DNA from 2 places in the Negativicoccus succinicivorans genome. Region 2 is predicted to be linked to the other one. Evidence: a T-box and tRNA genes for the amino acid it is inferred to sense, from the RefSeq annotation. Region 2 holds a T-box; the other holds one or more tRNA genes.

Region 1 (8,426 bases), on a different contig from region 2:
AAGTATCCGTGTCGCCGCCGTTTTCCCGTTGCTCCGTGCGGGTGTGTTTCGCGCAGGCATTCCAGGCGGCGTAACGCAGCTGCGTTTTCAAATATCCCGCCACCGGCACGCGGCGACTTTTATCGTAGCGGCCGACGGCTTTCCAAAAAGCGAAGCGAATGACGGCGAGCAACTCGTCGCGATCGCGCGTGAAAAAGGTTCGCGCGGTCGCGTGGATAAGCGGCAGGTAGCGGCGGTACAATACGGTCGCGGCAAGCGTGTCGCCGGCTTGCGCCGCGGTCACTAGGTCGATGTCGTTCGCGGTCAGATAGGAAGTTTTCATGTTGTCTCATTTCCGAGGCCTCTTGTTTTTTGCGCATGTCTACTGTAACGCGCGGGCGTACCGCGGCGCAAAAAACGAGCCGGCGCGGGCAATGAGCGCTGCCGTGTAAGCGGAACACACTCCCAAGCGAGTCGTTGCGACTCGCCGAAAAAATCGTTCAGACACCATGCACAGCCTGATTTTCCGGCAACAAAAAAGACGCTCGAGCGAGCGTCTTTTTGTATTTGTTTTAGGCGTTTGCCTGTTTGCGACCGCGTTGCCATTGCAGGAAAAACAGAACGGCGAGGAGAACGATGCCGACCATGTCGGTCGTTGCCCCCGTATCGATCATGCACAGACCGCCGATTATGAAGAGAATGCGTTCCCATGCTTTCTCTTTGACGACGAAGTGACCGATCATCGCGGAGCTGATCGCGACCATGCCGATGATGGAAGTGAGCAGCACCATGAGAATTTTAGGAATCGTCGTATCAATCATCAACATCGCGGGTGAGTTGACGAAAATATACGGAATCAGGAACGCGGCGATCGCCAGCTTCGAAGCCTGCACGCCGGTACGCAACGCGTTACCGCCCGCAATCGCCGAACCCGCGTACGCGGCCAGCGCGACCGGAGGCGTCACGTCGGCGACAATGCCGAAGTAAAAGACGAACATATGCGCCGCGAGCACCGGCACGCCGAGTTGTACCAATGCCGGCGCGGCAATCGTCGAAGTAATAACGTAGTTCGCCGTCGTCGGAACACCCATGCCCAAGACGAGCGAAGTCAGCATCGTGAAGAAAAGCACGGCGAGGAAAACGCCGCCCGAGAGATCGATCAAGGCGGAGGCCATCTTCAAACCGATACCGGTTTTGGTGACCACGCCGATGATAATGCCTGCCGCCGCGCACGCCGCGAGTACGGAAAGCATGTTGCGCGCGCCGTCGATCAGACCCTGCACGACTTCAATGAATGAGAGCCGCGTATTTTTGCGGAGCATCGCCGCCGCGACCGTCAGGAAAATACCGATTAACGCGGCGCGCATCGGCGTGTAGCCGCTGACCAAAAGACCGATGATGACGACCAGCGGTAACGCCAAATGCCCGCGCTCACGGAAGATCACACCGAATTTCGGCAGACTTTCCCGCGGCAAGCCTTGCAGATTTTCCCGCCGCGCTTCGAAATGAACGCCGAGCCAAATACCGAGGAAATATAAAATCGCCGGGATTGTCGCCGCTTTGACGACTTCCATGTACGGTACGCCGACAAACTCCGCCATCAGGAACGCCGCCGCGCCCATGATCGGCGGCATCAGCTGTCCGCCGGTGGAAGCGGCCGCCTCGACCGCGCCGGCAAAATCACGATGGTAGCCGAGTTTTTTCATCATCGGGATCGTAAACGAACCTGTCCCGGCGACGTTGGCGACCGATGAGCCCGATACCGTGCCCATCAAGCCGCTCGACAGCACGGCGACTTTCGCCGGACCGCCGCGCGCCCAGCCGGCGACGGCATTTGCCAAATCAATGAAGAAGTGACCGAGACCGGTCGACTCCAAATAGGCGCCGAATAAAATGAAGAGAAAAATAAAAGTGCTCGAAACGCCCAAAGGAATTCCGAAAATGCCTTCGGTCGTAAAATACAAATGGCCGACCAGCTGGTCCCAGTTCACGCCGCGATGCCCCAAAATGCCGGGGATATACGGGCCGGCAAAGGCGTAGGCGATGAAAAACAGCACCACCGACACCATCGGGATGCCGACCACGCGCCGCGCCGCTTCAATGACGAGCAGCACGCCGATTGAGCCGACCGCCATGTCCAGCGTATTGAAATTGCCCGCTCGCAATACTAAATCATGATACTGCGTGATGATGTACAAAGGACCGCTTGCCGCGAGCAGCGCTAAAAACGCGTCCAGCGGATGAATGCTCGCGCGATTCAGCCAGGTCTTGCGCGTCGGATATAAGAGAAACACCAGCACCAATCCGAAACCTAAATGCACCGCGCGTTGTAATTGCGCGTCAAGTACACCGAAAATACCTGTATATAATTGAAACAGAGAAAAACAGATCGCGATGAAAGAAATGAGTTTTGCGATGTGACCGCGATATTGCGCCACGCGATTTTCTTTTTCCAGCGCCATGACCGCCTCTTGCGACACGGCGTCATCTTGTTTTGAACGAACCTTACGTTCTTCTGCCATTTCTCTCACCTCCTAACCAATGGTTGAAATGCTCATAGTAGCTGCGCCAGCGCGGGGTGACGGACAATGTCACCAATGTGCCCGGCGCATGTCGTTGATACAGCGCGTACGTCGTTTGCAACGTAACGGTAAGTTCCGTCCCCAAACCCGTCCGTAACGTCAGCGGGCGGGGCAGAACCCGGTTAATATCATCCAAATAAAAATACTCGCCGTCGCTTCGAAAATTACCTTCACTCGGCAAAAAAGGCAAACCCACGTCGTAGGATTTGTACTTGGTTGCCCGCAAAATAAAACCGTCCGCGGTATCATTTACCGTCAAATATTCCCAGACGTGGGTCTGCTGGACCGAATGCCGATAATGAATAACGACGGAGCGTCCGCTGTACGCATGACCCAAGTCATGCCATTCGTCGCCCGCCGTCAGAAAAATCGCCGGCCGCATCGACCACCAAGCGATCGTCACCACCAAAGCAAAGCTCAACAATGCCAATAGGTAGAACGGTCGCTTGATGAGTAAGCGTTGCAATTATTTCTCCTTAAAGAATTTTTCCGCCCCGGCGTTCATCGGAATCGACATGCCGTCCTGCGCGGCGTCTTTGGTAATCATCTTGCCGACCGCGTGGGCCGCGGCCATCTTGTCGAGATTCGTGTAAATGGCTTTGGTAACGTTGTAGCCCATTTCATCGGAGAGTTTACTTGTTGTCGCGATCATCGCGCGTACCGAGACGGCCAGCGTATCGCCGGCTACGCCATTATACGTACCTGCCGGAATGGAAATCTTAGTATAGTACGGATATTTTTGCAAGAGCTGGTCGGCCACCGCCGCATCAAGTGAAATAAGGGAAATCTGATTCGATACCGCCAAATCCTGGATGGCGGCTGTCGGGAAACCGGCCGTGACGAATGCGACATCGACATTACCGTCTTTGAGCGCGCCGGCCGCTTCACCGAACGAGAGGTATTGCACTTGGATATCGCTGTATTCAATGCCCGCGGCGTTCAAAATTTGCCGCGCGTTCGCTTCCGTGCCGGAACCTGCCGCGCCGACCGCTACGCGTTTGCCGCGCAAATCATTGATCGATTTGATGCCGGATTTTTCCAACGCTACGATCTGTACCGTTTCCGGATACAGCGTCGCTATGCCGCGCAGGTTGTCAACTTTTTTGCCGTCAAACATTTCCAGGCCGTTCGCCGCATAGTAGGCGATATCGTTTTGGATCAGCGCCAAATCCAGCGAGCCGTCTTTGAGCATATTGACGTTGGCGACAGAGGCCCCGGTGCTTTGCGCGGACGCATTGACATTGGCGATATTTTTATTGAATAACTCCGCCATCGCACCGCCCAGCGGGTAGTAAGTACCTGCCGTGCCGCCCGTGCCGATATTCAAATATTGCTGTTTGGCACCGCCCGAACCGCCGCAACCGGCTAATGCGACCACCGCGGAAAGACCGGCGGCCATCATCAATGTCGTCATTTTGGAAAACTTCATTTTAATCATCCTTTCTTGGTTTGTGGGGGTTCGGCAATAAAAAAAGGAGCTTACGCTCCGAGCTGCGTACAGCGGCTCACTGAGCACGCCGACGCCATTGCCGACTCGATACCCCAAGGTACGAAATGTTAAGTTTTCGTTGCCAATTTTTTAATTGCCATCATTGTATCATTATCAAACGCAGGTTGCAACTGTAATGCGCATGAATTATGTATACAGTAAAATGTATCGTCGCAAAAGCGTGCAGGAACCGGTATAACAATAAATAAAAATACCATTGATCAAATACTTGTCATCTATTGACAAAAGCGGCGGGTATCGTCTATACTAATCAAGTCGATGCCGGCATAGCTCAGTTGGTAGAGCGGCGCATTCGTAATGCGTAGGTCGTAGGTTCAAATCCTATTGCCGGCTCCATATGACATTAAACTCCCTGCTTTTTGTGGGGAGCTTTTATTTTACTTTAGAGCGACACGACGCAATGCACACGAAGGTTCAAGTCGTATTGCCGGCTCCAGATAAAACATAACTCTTCGAGATATTTCGGAGAGTTTTTTTATTTCACTTTAGAACGACACGACGCAATGCACACGTAGGATCAAGTCGTATTGCCGGCTCCACATTAAACCAAACTCTCCTCTATTGTGGAGAGCTTTTTATTTTAGAGTGGCGCGACGCAATGCACACGTAGGTTCAAGTCCTATTGCCGGCTTCAGATGAAAAGAGCACTCCCCTAGATTTTGCGGGGAGTTTTTATTTCATTTTAGAGCGGCGCATTCGTAATGCACACGTAGGTTCAAGTCCGATTGCCGGTTCCGGATAAAAAACAACTTTCCGAGAGTTTTGCGGGAAGTTTTTATATTTTAGTATGGATAAAATTCATAGTACAAAAATTTTCAGATGATATTCGATGATATTAAATAGGATTTCAAAAAAATGATATAGTTTACATTTGTGCGAAAAAATACTTTAATGAAATAGATATATATATTGATTTATACGCTTAATTACAATGATCTATGCCACAAAAAAATATACACAAAAAATAAAATTAGAGTTATAGAAACATATTTACTTTGATGAAAAACAGTATATAATGATAAAAGGATTCAAAAATATTTTTACATTCATTGACGGAGGGAAACAATGAACAAATTGGCACGTCGACAGGCTGCGCTTTTGGCAGCGTGTTGTTTGGGATGTATGACTGCCATGGCGGCAGATGCACCGGTATATGACATCGGAGATATCGTTGTCACGGCTACACGCACGCAAAATGCGACGAAAGAAGTGCCGGCGGCGACGCAGGTTATCGATGGCGAGAAGATCCGGCAAAGCGGTGCGTCGAATATTCGCGAAGCGCTTTCGTACTATACTAATATCATGCAGACAAAGATCGATCGTGGCGGTCATGATGTAATGATTCGCGGCATGGACACGAACAAATCGTTGATTTTAGTCGATGGCCGCAAACTGGCGAACGAGTCCTCGAGCGCCGGCTTAGGCACTGCGCGTGCTATGGAGCGAATCAATTTGCAACAAGTGGAACGAATTGAAGTACTCCGCGGACCGTCGAGCGCGCTGTACGGATCGGATGCGATGGGCGGCGTGATTAATATCATCACGAAAAAATCGACCGCGCCAAGCGGCGCCATCGGCGGTGAATACGCATCCACGGGCCATACGCAGTGGGTTCATTACGATACCGGACGGCAAGGGAAACTGGCCGCTACCGTAGGGGTGCGTCTCCGTCATACCGATCGAGACACGATCGATGGTGAACAGTGGTCGGAGTATTTCGGCAATGATCAGACGTATAACCTCGCTCTTGACTACTATTTTGCCGATGCGAATAAGTTGACCTTTACAGCGGATTATTATCATGAGAAATTATCCAGTGACGCGCAGCATACCGAGTTGAGACCTCTGCGGGTTATGATGGGGAGAATACCTTTAACCGGCATGGCGCAGATCACGGGCGGAAAAGACACAAAGTCGGAACAGCAAACGTATGGTTTGCGTTGGCAGCGCACTACGGCGGCCAACGATTGGGAAATCAGCGCGTACATGAGCCGTTTTGACTGGGAAGACGAAACCGACCCTCATGTCATTAAAACGGTGCCGGGACCGAGTCAAATGGAAAAACGAGCGTATGATGCTGTAGTACGCAAGCAAAATGCATACGACTTCAACGACAATACGAATCGCGAATGGACGCTGGAGGGCAGAAACTCCACGCAGCTTACCGATAATCAGCGACTTACTTACGGCGTGACGTATACTTCGGCTAACGTCAAAGGCACGAATTTAGGTGTCGCCGGTGAGAAGCAGCACAATGTTTCCCAAAACGGTACGGATAAAGTGGTGTCGGAGCGCTCCTTGACCACGTACGCGGCGTATGTGCAGGATGAAATTCGCGCCGACAAATGGTTTATCGTGCCGGCGTTGCGTTACGATCACAATGAATACTTCGGCGGTCACGTTTCACCGAAACTCGGCGTGACGTACAACGCGCGTGATAATTTCCGCATCAAAGCGAATTACGGCAAAGGTTTCCGCGCGCCGTCGCTCATGCAGCTCTTCTATGATTTGGATCGTAAGATGGGACCGTCCTGGGTGCATGTCGTGGGCAATCCGAATCTCAAGCCGGAAACATCGACCGGCTGGGACTTGGGAGTCGAAGGCGAATGGGATCGCGGCTACGGTTCGCTGACCTACTTCGACAACAAAGTGGATGACCTGATCGACAGCTTGAATGTGGGTGCGGATCAAAACGGACATAAACTCTACCGCTTTAACAATGTGAAAAAAGCCCGTATTAAAGGCGTCGAAAATACTCTCGGCTATCGCTTCAACGATACCCTTTCCGCGCAAGTGGTTTCCACCTGGCTGGATGCGAAAGATACGACGGCCAATAAAGATTTACCGCGTCGTTCCGAACTTTCACAAGCTTGGCAGCTGCGCTACGATGACCATCAGGATACAGGTTGGTCCGCGGCGTTGTCGTTGCAATATGAACACAACTACTTAGTGGAGCCGGCCCCGAAACAGGCGGCGACAGAAAAGAAAAGTTATCAACTTTGGAATCTGACCGTTACCCGTCAATTCAATCCGGATCTGCGTTTGTGGGGCAAGATCGAAAACATTGGCGACAAGTACGATAAAAATCTTGGCTTGTATGGTCGCGAGTGGGCGCTCGGTTTGGAATATCAGTTTTAACTGTGCAAGAAAAAGAGGAGAATATTCTCCTCCTTTTTTCACATAGGGTGGGACACGCTGCAAGAGAATTTTTAATGGGCATACATACCATGGAAGGGATGATTGCGTGCATAGACATTGGTGGCAAGGCTGGCTGCTGTTTGTTCTCGCGGCGGCGTTGCTCGTCGGTTGCGGGCAGGATACGGCAACAAAAAAAACGCAAGAGCATGTGTTTTTCCAAGGAACGGACGTGCGCGGACAAACGGTTACGTTGACTAAAAAGCCGGAGCGGATTGTATTGTTGTCGCCGTCAATGCTGGGAATTATGGAGGCGGTAGGCGGCGATTACGTCGCCTGGGCGGAAACCGGTAATGATCGCGTTACGGAGCGGGCGAAAGATAAACCGAAAGTCGGCCATTTGGCGCATCCGAATGCGGAGGCAATTGTCGCGGCGAATCCGGATCTGGTGATCGGATACGGCAAACTGCACGGTAAATTGGCGCAGGTGCTGGAGGCGAATCATATTCCGGTATATTTGCTGAATTTGACAAATTATGATGATGTGTGCGAGGCGATTCGTTTGTGCGGAGCGGTGAGCGGGAATAATGAACGAGCCGCCGCAGTGCAACAGGAACTGGCGCGGAGAATGCAGCAGGAAATCGCCAAGGCGCCGCGCGAACCCGTGCGGGTAGCAATTTTATTCGGCACATCGCAGGCGGTGACGCTGGATTATGAAACAAGTATCGCTTCCGACGTCGCGCGTCGGCTCGGTTTCACGGATGTATTTGCCGGCCGCAGTCAAACGGAATCCGCGCGTTTGGCGCCGTTCAGTTTGGAGGCCTTGGCGGCGGCGGATCCCGATGTGATTTTGTTGCGCACAATGGCTCGACACGGGGAACTGAACGGTATTTTTGACAAGGCGCTTTTGGATCAACCGGCGTGGGCGACGTTGCGGGCGGTGCGAAACGGTCGCGTGTATCAGCTGCCGCAGGAACTTTTCACGAGCAATCCCGGCGTTGCGTATCCGCAATCGGTTCGGTACATGGCGGATGTCGTCGGCGGTCATGCGACCTCCGGTAAGGAGCGCCCGTAATGACGGTGACGAAAGAGCAATGGCTGGATCGCTGGGAGTCGTTGCAAAACGAACCGCTTTTTGTCGCGGCGGGAGCGCAGTGGCGGCGCGCGCCTTGGGACATCGTATGGCGGGACGTACCCGCGTTGCCAAGTCAGATGCGGCT
Region 2 (8,426 bases):
GCGGAGCTGGAACGGTTGAAAGTGTTGCAGATCGAGCAGAGGCGATCCTTAACGCGGACAGCGCGAGCATTGAAAGCGTCCGAGCGGTCGTTGATGCGGTGGAAGAAAGACGAGTTGAAAAAGCGGACAAGCCTTGAGCATAAAAAGCGGGCGTGGCAGATTATTGCGGTAGCCGCGGTAATTGCGGCGGCTGTGAAGTAGCGTTTGATTTAGAGATGTGTTAAATCAAAAAGGAGCAGGATTTTTACCTGCTCCGCTTTTTTTATTTGAAATAGTTTTCCCCCATTGTTCCCCCACGATAAAAGGCAACCAGCAACAAACGCCTATTTGCGGGTCTTTTTTAATCTATTCTTCTTATCGAGATCATAGGGAATCACGGCGCTGCAACCGACACAGCGAATGCGTCCGCGCCGACGTTCCACCTGACTTTGAAAAAGAGTCAGTTCTTTTTTGCAATACGGACAAATAATCATCATGGCAAGTTCCTCGTTTTTGTTTCCAGTATACGCAAGCGCCGAGAAAACGGCAAGTTTCTTTGACATTCCGCGGGCGCGCGACTACAATAAATAGTATTATGAGTATGAATAAGAAATAAAGGATGATGAGTATGTTTTCCTATCCCGTACGGGTACGTTTTTATCACACGGACGGCATGCAGGTCACGCACCATGCCAACTATATTTTATGGTTTGAAGCCGCGCGTGTGGAGTTTTTTCGTCAGGCGGGAATTCCGCTCGGCGACATGATACGCGATGAAATCGTCTTTCCGATTTTGCATGTGGAAGTCGATTACCACCATTCGTCTTACTATGATGATGAGCTTGAAGTTCATGCGAAAATCGTCAAGCTGACGCGGGCGCAAATCGTGTTCGCGTATGAAATCGTGCGTCCGAAGGACGGCGCGACCATCGTCACGGGCAAGACGAAAGGTACGTTTACATCGGTCGAAACGGGCAAAATCATACGCTTGCCGATGAAATACTATGAACGTTTGCAAACGATGATCGAACCGGGAGATGCCGAATGATCGGCGTTATCGATTCCGGCGTGGGCGGTCTTTCCGTATTGAAAGAGTTGCGGCAGGCGATGCCGCAGGCGGATTTTTTCTACTTGGGCGACACCGCGCGCAATCCCTACGGCACGCGAACGCCGGAGGAAATTAAAAAGTACTCTCTGCAGTTGGGGAAATGGCTGTTGGCGCGTGAAGTGACGGGACTGGTGGTCGCCTGTAATACAATTACCGTGCAGGCGCTGGATTTGTTGCGACGCGAATTGTCTATGCCGGTGATCGGCATGCAGACGGATGTCGCGTTGTTGCCCGCGGAAAAACGTGTGGCCGTGTTCGCGACGCCGGCGACGATCGCCAAGGGGAATTACCAACAATCTCTGGCCGAGCGTTATCCGGCAGTGGATGTGGTGGCGCACGCCTGTCCCGGCTTGGCCTCGGCGATTGAACACTATCGCCGTGAAGAGATCGGGCAGCTGCTGGAAGAATGCCGTCCGTTGCTTTCTGAATGTGATGCGGCGATTCTCGGCTGCACGCATTATCCGCTGGTCATAAGCGATTGGCAGGAACTTTCGCCGTCGTGCCGATTTATTGATCCGGCGCAGGCGACAGCGAAAGCGGCTCGCCACGCGTTGGGCGAGCAGGCGCAAGGCAGCGGGCGAACGGAGTATACATTTACGCAGGAAGGCCGTGCGGCCATGTGGGTTTCCCGCTTGTTCGGACCGAACGCCGCGGCCCGCCAAGTGACGATCGAGGAGTGAAGCAAAAATGTGGGGCTATTATGTATTAAATATAATTATTGCCGTTCTTGTTATTATCGCCGTTGTGCAGTTGCTGGCGGCGCTGCATGCGGCGCGGCAGGGCGATGCGAAGTGGAAGGTGTTCTTCCCCGGCGCGCGTCGCGGTGAACGCAAAGGCTATCGTCGCGCTGTTCCGGAACCGCCGCTGGTCGTTACGAAGGTGACGCCAAAGGCAGTGACGTTTGCAATCGAAGCGGCATTACGCAATATCGGTCGCCAACAGGGGACCGTGATGGATTGCTTCCCGCGCGCCTATTTACCGCAGGAACAGTATCCGTCATTACGCGTGGAGGCCTTCTTATCGCGAGCGGATGAACCGCGCGATGACGGGTATTGGGAAGCGTACCTTGTGCCGCGTAAAAAAGACGCGCTCTTGACCATTGTCGTTACTTTACGTTCATTGGACGGTCCGATCGCTACAGCTATTGGTGATCTTGGAGAATTTCCGATCGATGTGGTTTACAACGTGTACGGACGCAGCGATGCCCGCTATGAACGCACCCGCTTCCTTGTTTCCGGCACGAATTTGCGCCAGGCGCTGTTGCAGGAGAAAGGGGTACGCTGATGAACGAACAGATGAAACTCATCCCAATCCCGACGCGTATTTTGACGGCGGCGGACGACATCGCCGATGTCGTATATGAATACGGGCATTTTTTGATCGGACCGCATGATGTAGTGTGCGTGGCGGAAAGCGTAGTCGCGATCACGCAGGGTCGCTATGTGCGTCCGGAAGATGTGAAAGTTTCCTGGCAGGCGCGACTGATGAATCGCTTTGTGCCGGCGGAAGGTTCGATGTCGACTATTTACGGCATGCAGGCCGCGATGGACGCGGAAGGCGAATGGCGGATGCTCTTTTGGTTCATCGTTGGCTTTATCGCGAAACTGTTCGGCAAACGCGGCGTATGGTATGCGCACTGCCGGCAGGCATCCCTCGTTGACGATGTCACGGGAACGATGCCTCCGTTTGACAAATGCATCGTGTACGGTCCGGATGAAACGGATGCGGTTTGCGATGAAATCGCTGACCGCCTCGGTTGCCATGGCGCCGTGATTGCGGATGTGAATGATTTGAAGAAAAGCGCGGTACTGGGCACGAGCAAAGGTATCGACGCACAGGAAATCGCCCGACTTTTGATCGACAATCCGTTCGGCAACGCCAGCCAAAAAACACCGATTGTCGTCATTCAAAACTACTCCGGCGGCAAAGTACGTCCGACACTTCCGCAAGATTCGTTCACCGATACATTACCGCCGCCATTGCCGCCGCTTGACAAATCACAGAAATAGACGTACAATACTGACAATATCAAAAGATTTCAATGACCACGAAAAGGACATGACCGTCATTGCCCGGTAACTCAAGAGAAGAGCGTCACGGCTGCAAGCGCTCGTTACCACAGTGATTGTTACCGCCTTGGAGTCGCCGTTCGGAAATGAACGGCCGGGCAGACCCGTTATCACAATCGAGAGAATCCGTACGGATTAACTTGGGTGGAACCGCGAATTAACTTTCGTCCCATTTGGGGCGAAAGTTTTTTTATTGCAAAAGGAGCAGATATTATGGCAAAAATTCATTTGGCGGACGGCAGCGTGCGCGAGGTAGCAAACGAAAGCAGCTGGCTGGATGTCGCGAAAGCGATCAGCAACAGCATGGCGAAAAAAATGGTTGTCGCGAAAGTCGACGGTGAGTTGACGGACTTGTCGCGTCCGGTCGTCGACGGCGCGCAAGTCGAATTTTTTGACGGCGCGAGCCCGGAAGGCTTGCACGCGATCCGTCATACGGCGGCGCATATTATGGCGCAGGCGATTTTGCGCCTGTGGCCGGACACGAAACTCGCGATCGGACCGGCGATCGATAACGGTTTTTACTATGACATGGACACCGAGCATGTGTTCTCGCCGGAAGATTTCCCCGCGATCGAAAAAGAAATGAAAAAGATCGTGAAGGAAAACCACAAACTCGTGCGCGAAGTGATGAAACGCGACGCGGCGATGGAACACTTCAAAGCAGAGGGAGAGATTTATAAAGAAGAACTGATCCGCGATCTGCCGGCGGACGAAACCATTACTTTCTACACGCAGGGCGAATTTACCGACCTTTGCGCGGGTCCGCACGTAGTTTCGACCGGCAAAGTCAAAGCATTCAAACTGATGAGCGTCGCGGGCGCTTACTGGCGCGGCGATGAAAAAAATAAAATGCTGCAACGTGTCTACGGTACCGCCTTCGGCAGTCAGGAAGAATTGGATCATTACCTGTTCGTGCTGGCGGAAGCGGAACGCCGTGATCATCGTAAATTGGGCAAAGAACTTGATTTATTCAGCTTCCAGCCGGAAGGCCCGGGATTCCCGTTTTTCCATCCGAAAGGAATGGTTTTGCGCAACGAGCTGCTGGCGTTTTGGCGAGAGCTGCATCACGAATACGACTACGATGAAATTTCCACTCCGGTCATTTTGAATCGCGATCTGTGGATGCGTTCCGGTCACTGGGATCATTACCGCGACAATATGTACTTCACGCAGATTGATGAAGAAGATTACGCGATCAAACCGATGAACTGCCCGGGCGGTATTCTGTACTATAAAGATTCGCCGAAGAGCTACCGCGATTTCCCGTTGCGGGTCGCCGAACTCGGCTTGGTGCATCGTCATGAAATGAGCGGCGCGCTGCACGGCCTGTTCCGTGTTCGTTGCTTCACGCAAGACGATGCGCATTTGTTCATTTTGCCGAGCCAGATGAAAGAAGAAGTACTGAAAGTACTCGAACTTTTTGATCGGATTTACTCCGCTTTCGGTTTGGAATACCATGTGGAACTCTCCACGCGTCCGGAAGATTCGATGGGCGATGACGATCTGTGGGAACTGGCGACCACCGTTTTGCATGACGCGATCGAATCCGCGGGCGTAGCGTACAAGATCAACCCCGGTGACGGCGCGTTCTACGGACCGAAGCTGGACTTCCACATTCAAGACTCGCTCGGACGTACCTGGCAGTGCGGCACGATTCAGTTGGATATGCAGATGCCGGAACGTTTTGACATGACGTATATCGGCGAAGATGGCGAAAAACATCGTCCGGTCATGATTCACCGCGCCGGCTTCGGCAGCATCGAACGTTTCATCGGTATTTTGATTGAACACTACGCCGGCAAATTCCCGGTCTGGCTCGCTCCGCTACAGGTGAAGGTCATTCCGGTCGCGGGACGTCATCTGGAGTACGCTAACGAGGTGGCCCGTCAACTCAATCAGGCGGGCTTGCGAGCGCAGGCGGATGAACGCAACGAAAAGCTCGGTTACAAAATTCGCGGCGCGCAATTGGAAAAAGTACCGTACATGTTGATCTTGGGGGATAAAGAAGTGGAAGCGCAGTCGATTTCAATCCGCAACCGCGCGGGCGAAGAAACCAACGATGTGGTGCTGCAAGATTTTATCGCGGACTTGCAGAAAGCGGTTCGCGAACGGCAAGGTTGAGGTCGCTTATGGGGGCCCATGAATATTCCAGCAGTGACGTCGGTCGTGTGGCCATGAAGTTGGCGCTCACGTCTTCACGCGCGGAAGAAAACACATTGCGTAAAGAATTTTCCGAGGCCGGTTTTAAAACGGCGGCGGTGGATTTTGGCGGCGTGTTTATCACGATTTTACCCAAACTGATTGAGCATGCGGTGGTAGCCGCCCAGCGCACGGGTATTGTTTCCGATACCCACGTCGGTGAAGGCGCTGTCGTCGGCGCGGTCCAGTCGGCAGTCGAGGCGATTAAAATGAAAGCGCTCGGCCAAAATATCGGCGGTAAAATCGCCATTGCTCGCAAAGGCGATCATCTTGTTGTCGCTATTTACGGCACTGTCGGCGTGCTGCACTTTAACGAAGTGGTGGCGGGCATCGCGCATCGCGCCGTGTATGACAATATCTGAAAATAGAAAGAGACATGCCAAGGCATGTCTCTTTTTGTCGCCATCATTTTTAGAAGCGTATTGTACACCTTCGCTCTTCACCACATCACAGGCGCTGATGGGATTTGATTATGCTATAATAAATAAATAAGATATTATTTTCCGTAATAGCGCCAATCGATAGGGAGGAACGGCATGAACGTACTTTTTTGGGATATTGACCAGACGCTTGTGTATACCGGCCATGCCGGTTTTCTTGCGATTGAGCACACCCTGACGGAAATGATGGGACCGGATGCGACATTACCCCGATTTGATGCGGGAGGACGCACGGATAATTTTATCTGCCGTGAAATTTTGCGGCACGCGCTGCAAAAAGAACCGACGCTTGACGACGTGCATCAATTCAGCCGTCAATACGAAGAAACGCTGCTCTACTATATGCAGGAAACGAAAGGAAAAATTCTGCCGTATGTCAAAGAATTGCTGGCGTATTTCAGCGGTATGCCCGATTATGATCAGCTGCTCTTGACGGGCAACAGTCGCCGCGGCGCGGAACTCAAGCTTACCCATTACGGTTTGGCGAGCTATTTTGATTTCGATTACAGCGGTTTTGCCGGCGATGATTTCAATCGTATCGATGTCGCACGGCGCGCCGACGCGTTGGCGCGGGCCAAGTGGGGCGCGGAACTGGAAAAAATATTTATCATCGGTGATACGGAGCACGATATTCAGTGCGGCAAAAAAATCGGCGCGTATACGATTGCGGTCGCTACCGGTTCACGCAGTTTGGAAAAACTGCAAGGGTATGAGCCGTGGCGGGCGTTGCCGGAATTAATCCCGGCGGATGCATTTCAACAACTGTTAGATGAAGCGGACACGGAAGAGCCGCCTATGCATCCGGTAGCGGGAAAAGGAGAATAGCATGAATCAGAATGGGGAACCGGAAATGACGGAAGAACGTCGCGGGACGACTGACAATCCCGTTTTTCCCAAACAGATATTATCGGTGGTAGGGGATCCGATGTATGAAGATGAGTCGGACAATTCGGGCAGTCGTTGGCCGGTGATCGGCGTCGCTTTTTTGGTGGCGGTATTTTTCATCTGGGCTCTGGGGCGCATGATTGATCATTATCAGGCGACGCAAAGTTTCTGGGGGAGCATTGATTACGCGAGCATTGTTTTCGTGTTGTTCGCGATCTACTATTTGCTGGGACAGGCGCTTACCAGTTACCACTTGTGTTTGACCGATACGGCGCTGATTTGCGAATATCGCACCTGGTTTCGCATGCATCGCACGGAAATTCCGTACGACTGCCTTTACGGGGTGCATACGCACAAAGCGCGGGTCGCCAATAACGTGAAGTTCCGCTACAAATGGCGTTGGTATTCGCTTTTGGATTCCCGCCTTCTGTACGCTCTTTTCTGTAAAATTCCGCGACCGGGTAAAAAACCGCAATTCGGTCGCGCGTTGTTCAAAGCGGAACCGCAATTTTTGCTCGGCTTGAATGAATACTTGCCGGGGCGGGTGGGGATCACCGAAGAGGAAACCACCTACCATGTGCTCTTGGACGAAAGCAAACGTATGGATGAAGTCGAGCGTTTGAAAGCCGCAAGAAAGCAGGCGAAGTGATGCGTTGGAGCGGTACTCGCGGCATCTTGATGCTGCTTTTATTCCTTTTTGTCGGAGCGCTTTTGGGCGGGATTTTGGCGGATCTTCTGGGGTCGGTCTCCTTCTCCGGCATCATGCCGTACTTCGTTCGGCAGTATACTTTGCTTGACGTGCAAAATATTCATTTAAATCTCTTGATACTTGAAATTGATTTCGGCATTCGATTTGCGCCGAACTTATTAAGCGTAATCGGCATGATTATTGCCGTATGGGTATTTCGGAGGATCTGATGTGGATTTTGGCATCGGCATCACCGCGCCGTAAACAGCTCTTGACAAGGGCGGGCGCTCATTTTACCGCGATTACGCCGGAGTATCGGGAACGCAACCGAAGCGAGCATGCCCCGGCGGCCTTGGTGCAAGAACAGGCGCTTGGCAAAGCGCGCGCCGGCACGGCGATCTCTCACATGCCGCAGCTGGCGGTGTTGGGCGCGGATACGCTGGTGGTTTGCGATGATACGGTGTTCGGTAAGCCGCGTGATCGGGAGATGGCGAAGACTATGCTTACCGCGCTCGGCGGCCGGACGCATCATGTCGTTACGGGACTGGCGTTACTTTTGCCTTCAGGAGAAGCGATCACGCGGGCGATAACCACCGAAGTCAAGATGGAACGCTGGCCGCAAGCGTTGCTGGAAACGTATTTGGCCGGCGACGAATGGACGGATAAGGCCGGTGCCTACGCGATTCAGGGAACGGCGGCGCTGATGATTTCCGACATCGCCGGAAGCTACACTAATGTGGTCGGTTTGCCATTGCACGCGACATATCGGCTGCTCACGGAAAACGGAGTGGAATGGTAATGGCACGCATTTGCGATTTGACAGCGGAAGAGCGGCCGCGCGAGAAGCTTTTGACGCAGGGGCCGGAGAAACTGACCGAAGTGGAGCTGATCGCTTTGATCTTAAAAAGCGGGATTCCCGGTCAGTCGGTGATTGAGCTCGCGCGCGCGGTCGAAGACCAGTGGATCGGAGGCGATCCGTCGCGCTACGGCTCACTCCATTGGCGGGATCTCTTGACGGTCAAAGGCATCGGCGTCAGCAAAGCGGCGACTCTCTGCGC

The links. The T-box of region 2 lies ahead of thrS (threonine--tRNA ligase). A T-box ahead of a tRNA ligase gene usually reads a tRNA of that ligase, here a tRNA-Thr.
Region 1: it encodes a tRNA-Thr, which carries the amino acid that the T-box ahead of thrS (threonine--tRNA ligase) is inferred to sense. The anticodon was not compared.

What each region holds. Positions count from the first base shown of each region.
Region 1 covers NZ_JAHAJN010000003.1:55,564-63,989, reverse strand. Annotated here, with positions in the region: gene KIB08_RS02585 (RNA polymerase sigma factor) at 1-322, opposite strand, end outside; gene KIB08_RS02580 (TRAP transporter permease) at 552-2,501, opposite strand; gene KIB08_RS02575 (DUF1850 domain-containing protein) at 2,485-3,027, opposite strand; gene KIB08_RS02570 (TAXI family TRAP transporter solute-binding subunit) at 3,028-3,990, opposite strand; tRNA gene KIB08_RS02565 (tRNA-Thr) at 4,332-4,407, shown strand; gene KIB08_RS02560 (TonB-dependent receptor plug domain-containing protein) at 5,137-7,209, shown strand; gene KIB08_RS02555 (ABC transporter substrate-binding protein) at 7,316-8,281, shown strand; gene KIB08_RS02550 (radical SAM protein) at 8,281-8,426, shown strand, end outside.
Region 2 covers NZ_JAHAJN010000008.1:572-8,997, forward strand. Annotated here, with positions in the region: gene KIB08_RS05115 (hypothetical protein) at 1-201, shown strand, start outside; gene KIB08_RS05120 (hypothetical protein) at 324-542, opposite strand; gene KIB08_RS05125 (acyl-CoA thioesterase) at 608-1,027, shown strand; gene murI (glutamate racemase) at 1,024-1,767, shown strand; gene KIB08_RS05135 (hypothetical protein) at 1,775-2,371, shown strand; gene KIB08_RS05140 (coenzyme F420-0:L-glutamate ligase) at 2,371-3,096, shown strand; T-box leader at 3,126-3,331, shown strand; gene thrS (threonine--tRNA ligase) at 3,370-5,277, shown strand; gene KIB08_RS05150 (HutP family protein) at 5,286-5,717, shown strand; gene KIB08_RS05155 (HAD family hydrolase) at 5,892-6,620, shown strand; gene KIB08_RS05160 (hypothetical protein) at 6,622-7,329, shown strand; gene KIB08_RS05165 (DUF4321 domain-containing protein) at 7,329-7,598, shown strand; gene KIB08_RS05170 (Maf family protein) at 7,598-8,167, shown strand; gene radC (RadC family protein) at 8,167-8,426, shown strand, end outside.